Regions from separate parts of the Salinivibrio sp. IB282 genome, predicted to be linked through region 1. Evidence: predicted binding sites of a transcription regulator. Region 1 holds the regulator's gene; the other holds the start of a gene.
The links. The regulator MetJ, encoded in region 1, represses methionine synthesis genes. The targets are predictions, from matches to a motif close to TTAGACNTNTANANGTCTAA.
Positions count from the first base shown of each region.

Region 1 (3,172 bases):
GTATTGGGGCAACAGGTCCGAGCATCATCGCGAATGCGTGTTAGCACTGGTGGACGTTTGCTCCCTGCGTTACCATCTTTATGCGAATGCAAACCTTCCCTGTGTGGTTTGTCGAGTGTCTGGCTAATATCGTTCACGCTTCCCTGGCGATATTGGTTATCTATCCCTTCACGATAATAATTAGGAACACTAGATGTCGGACGATAAACGCCAGCAAGCGCTGGATTATCATGCATACCCTACTCCCGGAAAAATTTCTGTTGAATTGAGCAAACCGGCCGACTCGGCCGCGGATCTCGCCCTAGCGTATAGTCCTGGCGTTGCTGAGCCGGTGCGAGAGATAGCGCAAGACGCAGATGCGGTTTACCGCTATACGGGTAAAGGCAACATGGTGGCGGTGATCTCAAACGGCACCGCGATTTTGGGATTGGGGAACTTAGGCCCCATGGCTTCTAAGCCCGTCATGGAAGGTAAAGCGTTATTATTCAAGCGTTTTGCCGGTTTGGACTCGATTGATATTGAAGTGAAACACCGCACTATCGATGAGTTCGTTGATACCGTGGCCAATATTGCTGACACCTTTGGCGGTATCAACCTCGAAGATATTAAAGCCCCTGATTGTTTTGAAATTGAAAAACAACTGATTGCACGGTGCGAAGTGCCTGTATTCCATGATGACCAACACGGTACTGCCATCGTGACTGCTGCCGGCATGCTTAACGCTCTCGAGCTACAAGGCAAAGATATCTGTGAGGCGACGGTGGTGTGCATGGGTGCTGGCGCGGCCGCGGTTGCCTGTATGGAGCTATTAATAAAATGTGGTGCGCAGCGAGAAAAAATCTATATGTTGGATCGTAAAGGCGTGATCCATACGCGTCGTGATGATATCAACAAATACAAGCAGCTGTTTGCCAATAACACCGATAAACGTACCCTCGAAGATGTGATTGAAGGCGCGGACATGTTCGTTGGCGTATCTGGCCCTGACTTACTCTCACCAGAGGCCTTGAAGCTGATGGCAGACAAGCCCGTGATATTTGCCTGCTCGAATCCGGATCCTGAAATCCACCCGGATGTGGCACATCAAGTCCGGGATGATCTGATCATGGGAACCGGGCGTTCGGATTATCCCAACCAGGTCAATAACGTACTTTGTTTCCCGTTTATTTTCCGTGGTGCATTGGATGTKCGTGCCAGTGAAATTAACGATGCGATGAAACTGGCCGCGGTCGAGGCCATTCGCAGTTTGGCCAAAGAGCCGGTGCCACAAACAGTATTAGACGCCGCCGGCTTGTCTTCGCTCAGCTTTGGTCCTGATTACATCATTCCCAAGCCCATGGACGCGCGTTTGTTGCCGAAAGTAGTACGTGCAGTGGCGCTGGCGGCCGTCGAAACCGGCGTAGCTCGTATCGAGATGCCAGAAAACTATATGATGTAGCGAGGCATGTTGCCATGCGTAAGTGGCAGACAGCACGATGCTGCAGGTAATGAAAAACCCGCCGGTTGGCGGGTTTTTTTAGTATTCGCTATCGTCGAATTCGATACCCAGCTCTTTCATGATCCGACGCGCTTCGGCGGGGATGCTGTCGGGTTTATCCTTACGGATATCGTCATCGGTTGGCAGAGGTTGACCGGTGTAGGCATGAAGAAATGCCTCACACAACAACTCGCTGTTGGTCGCGTGACGCAGGTTTTGCACCTGACGACGAGTGCGCTCATCAGTAAGAATTTTTAGTACTTTTAATGGGATAGAGACGGTGATCTTCTTTACCTGCTCTTTCTTTTTACCATGTTCGGCATACGGATTAATGTAGTCGCCGTTCCACTGCGCCATGTCTCACCTATCTTGATTAAGGAATACCCAGGATGATGCTGCGGAGATTTTAGCTATATTAACCGCCACATGCAAAGGAGTGTAGACGTCTAGAAGTATTGACGTCCCAAAAAGCGACGGGTAAGGTGGCAGTATGACGCCTGGATCACGCCCACCATGCGCAAACAGACTAGCAAGGACAGATAATGACAGAGAAAAAAACCGACACCATCGCCGTTCGCACTGGGATTGGCACCGACACCCAGCACCATGCGGTAGTGCCTCCCTTGTATTTATCGACCAATTACCGTTTCCCGGCTCTGGGAGATGTGCCTACCTACGACTACGCGCGAGGCGGCAACCCAACCCGTGCGCAGTTGGAACAAGCGCTGACTGACTTAGAGGGGGGCGCGGGTGCGGTAGTGACTAACTGTGGCATGTCGGCGATAAACTTGGTGTTATCTCTATTGGAGGCAGGCGATCATATCGTCGCCCCGCACGATTGTTATGGCGGCACCTATCGCTTGCTCGAATCACGCGCCAAACAAGGCATTTGGCAGGTGAGTTTTGTCGATCAATCCGACCATGAGGCGTTGGAGCAGGCATTGGCTAAGCAGCCCAAGTTGGTGCTGGTGGAAACTCCATCCAATCCACTTCTACGCGTGGTCGATATCGCAGAAATAAGCCAAAAGGCCCATCAAGTTGGGGCCTGGGTGGTGGTGGATAACACCTTTTTATCGCCCGCCTTGCAAAAGCCGTTTGCGCTGGGCGCGGATATGGTGGTCCATTCCACCACCAAGTTTATTAATGGTCACTCCGATATTGTCGGTGGCGTGGTGGTCGCGCGTACGGATGAATTGGCAGACACACTGGCTTGGTGGGGAAATTGCTTAGGGGCGACGGGCAATGCCTTTGACAGTTATATGACATTGCGAGGGTTGCGTACACTGGGCGCGCGCGTTAAACAACACCAGCACAACACTGAAGCGGTACTGAGCTACCTACAAACGGTGCCGGCGGTGCGGAAAATATACTATCCCGGGTTGGCCTCTCACCCTGGCCACCAAATTGCTGCGCGCCAGCAAGCGGGGTTTGGTAGCATGCTGAGCCTAGAGTTGGAGACCGACCAAGCCGGTGTGGCGCGGTTTATCGACGGTCTTTCGTTATTTGCTCTGGCCGAATCGCTAGGGGGCGTGGAAAGCTTGATCACTCACCCTGGCTCGATGACGCACCGAGCTATGAGTGACGCCGCGCAAGCAGAAGCCGGCATTTCGCCGACCTTATTACGCTTGTCGATTGGATTAGAAGATGCGCAAGATTTGGTCGCCGATTTGGCGAATGCTTTTGCCCGTTTAGGGG
Region 1 covers NZ_MUET01000017.1:28,189-31,360, reverse strand. The annotation lists gene BZG14_RS05485 (malic enzyme-like NAD(P)-binding protein) at 194-1,438, shown strand; gene metJ (met regulon transcriptional regulator MetJ) at 1,517-1,834, opposite strand; gene metB (cystathionine gamma-synthase) at 2,020-3,172, shown strand, end outside.

Region 2 (3,172 bases), on a different contig from region 1:
GTGATCACCAAGGTAAAGTTCAGCCAGCTAATACTGGCGAAATAGAGAAAGTATGGTGTTTTTAGCAGTGCGCCATAACGGCCAAGTATCACCTTCACATTGGGCAAGGGTGAACGCGCGTGCATGCTCTCTTTGAACAGAAAAAACAGCACGCACCACACCAAGCTGGTGTACACCATCAGCAAAATAAAGATCGCCAGCCAGCCTAGATTGTGGTTAACGAACCCGCCAATAACGGGCGCCACGATGGGCGTGAACGACGCCACCATAATCAAATACGACATCGCTTGCGGCAGTTGATCCCCCGAATACGAGTCACGCGTAAAGGCGCGTGAGAGCACGGCACAGCAGCCGGTTCCCATTCCTTGAATACAGCGGCCAATGACTAACCCCGTGAAACTGGCGCTAAAGCTCACCATCACGGTTAAGCCAATCAAAGAGAGTAATACACCGGCTAACAATACACGGCGACGACCAAGCGCATCTGAGATAGGCCCATAAATAAACTGTGATGGCCCGAACCCGAGTAGATAGGCAGAGATCAGTAGCTGGACATTGTCCATACTGAGGTTGAAATCACGAGCTATCCAGGGCAAAGACGGGAATACTAAGCCCATGCTGAATTGCCCAATGCTGACGGTCAGGCACGCCAGCAATACGGGCGACCAATTAAATGGGCGACTAGCCGATTGCATCCAATTTCCTATGCGTTTTAGTGATGTGGGGAGGTAGATCTCGCGACCCTAACACAGGGTGGATCAGCGAATCGCTACCATGGTAGCAGCAATAACTGTATGAGTGGTAAACAAATAGTGACGTTTGGCTATCGGCCTGCATTGCACTGACCGATTATATGGGGTGACGGTGATTTAGAATGCTGGCTCTATGGTGCCATTGAAGGTGTCTTGCAAAAATTGACGTGTTTTGTCGGACTGGAATAACGCGAGTAATCGCTGATACGTCGGGTTATCTTGGTCGTCTTTGCGCGCGGCCACTACCATCACCGCGAGAGGCGCATTTTTGGATTCCAAGAAAATGCCCTGCTCGCTCGGATCAAGCCCTGATGACATCACATAGTTCATAGTGATCGCCGCGGCATCGACATCTTGTAAGCTGCGCGGCAGTTGTGCGGCCTCGACTTCAACAAATTCGAGCTGTTTAGGGTTGGATTGAACGTCCTGAAGCGTGGCTTTAAAGCCAACATTGTCAGCCAAAGTAATCAAACCTGCGTCTTCCAGCAATAACAGCGCGCGACCGGCATTAGTGGGATCATTGGGGATCGCAATTTGTGCGCCATTTGCTAACGCCTCAATATTGTCGACTTTGTCAGAATAAACCCCCATCCGCATTAAGATCGAACGACCAACCGATACTAACTCGCTATCGTGGTTTTGGTTAAAATTATCAAGAAACGGCTGATGCTGATAACTGTTTAAATCCAAGCTGCCATCCGCTAAGCCTGCATTAGGCGAGATATAGTCGGAGAACTCCACGACCTCAACATCAATCCCCTCCTCTTTCGCTTGCTTAGCCACCGACTCAACCACTTGCGCGTGGGGACCTACCGTCGCGCCAATTTTAATCGTTTCATTCTCCTCAGCGCATCCTGAGAGCAATACCGCGACGAGCAGTGACGCGAGACTGACACCAAGTTGTTTTATCTTCATTCCCTTTACCTTTCTTATTGGCCGTTTAGACATCCAGAATGCCACAGCAGCAATCAATGTCAATATGATTAGCGCCATCCAAAGCCTATCTTGATCGCATGCGCCCCACGACGCGTAGTGGGGAGCATGTTGAATCAATAGAAGGAGGCATCAGTATGACTAAGCTGTTTCCTTTGCCCCTGTTTTTGCTACCGGGTGGCAGGGCAAAACTGCGCATTTTTGAACCCCGCTATTTACGCCTCGTCCGAGAGTGCTCTGCAAACCAAGAGGGGTTCGTGCTGGCAATGATGCAGGGAAAACGCCTGTACAAATACGGCACACTGGTCGACATTGTCGATTTTGAAACACTCCCTGACGGCTTATTGGGGATTACGATCGCCGGCCGTCAACGTGTGGAAATTCTATCGACCGATCAAGACGCCGATAAGTTGTGGGTGGGTGACATACGGGCTCTCAATGATTGGCCTCATGATGAGTATTTGGATGATGACCAAGCCGACGATAAAGCGCATATTGCAGCCGGGCTAAAACATGTCTTTGCGGCCCATCCTGAGCACGCAGAGCAATATGAGGCGGCCCCTTTCGACGACTTAACTTGGAGCTGTCAGCGTTGGCTGGAGATATTGCCGCTTTCTAATGCGCAAAAACAATGGTTTATAGCGCAAGAATCGGCAGAAGAAGCGAAACAATTCATCAGTCAGCTTCTTGAAGAGGAAGTCGAGTGATCCAATCACTGCTACTCACGTACTGGTAGCCAAATGGACGGCTACGACAGATAGGACTCAACTATGACTGCGCCACAAACCATGTATACTGAGACCACCATTTCCAGACGGGACACGCGTGCCAACATGACTGACGTGACGAAGGAAGAGTTGTCTGCATTATTATTAAAAGTCTCGGAGAAGCGCGACCGCGCCGCTTTTGAACGTCTTTTCCGGTTTTTTGGTCCCAAGATCCGCTCGTACGGTGCCAAGCACCTTCGCGCTGACGGCCAGGCGATGGAATTGGTACAAGAAACCATGTTAGTGGTGTGGCGCAAAGCCCACTTGTATAACTCGGACAAAGGCGCAGCGACCACGTGGGTGTTCACCATTATGCGTAATATTAGCTTTGATATGTTGCGTAAGGTGCAATCGAACCGGGAAGACAATTTCAGTGATGATATTTGGCCCGTGCTCGAATCCGGCCAGCAGGACAATGAATCGGATGCGGGTGCGCAATATATGATGGATCAAGAGTTGCTGTCGTTCATTGATGAGTTACCCGACGTGCAACAACAAGTGGTAAGAGGCGTTTATCTGAAACAGCTTACCCATCAAGAGTTGTCAGAACAGTTGAACGTGCCGCTGGGCACCGTAAAATCCCGATTGCGTTTAGGTCTGGAAAAGCTCCGCAATCACCTGGAGGTAAAACAATGATTAAATATCACCCATCGACCGATTTACTCGATGCGTTTGCAGCTGGCAAACTGCCCACCTCGATGGCGATTGCGTTGTCAGCGC
Region 2 covers NZ_MUET01000029.1:18,880-22,051, reverse strand. The annotation lists gene BZG14_RS07900 (multidrug effflux MFS transporter) at 1-695, opposite strand, end outside; gene BZG14_RS07895 (MetQ/NlpA family ABC transporter substrate-binding protein) at 870-1,667, opposite strand; gene BZG14_RS07890 (LON peptidase substrate-binding domain-containing protein) at 1,823-2,392, shown strand; gene BZG14_RS07885 (sigma-70 family RNA polymerase sigma factor) at 2,456-3,088, shown strand; gene BZG14_RS07880 (ChrR family anti-sigma-E factor) at 3,085-3,172, shown strand, end outside.
Region 2: a site for MetJ is predicted at 1,693-1,712, ahead of BZG14_RS07895 (MetQ/NlpA family ABC transporter substrate-binding protein). Genes of this name have one in related genera too.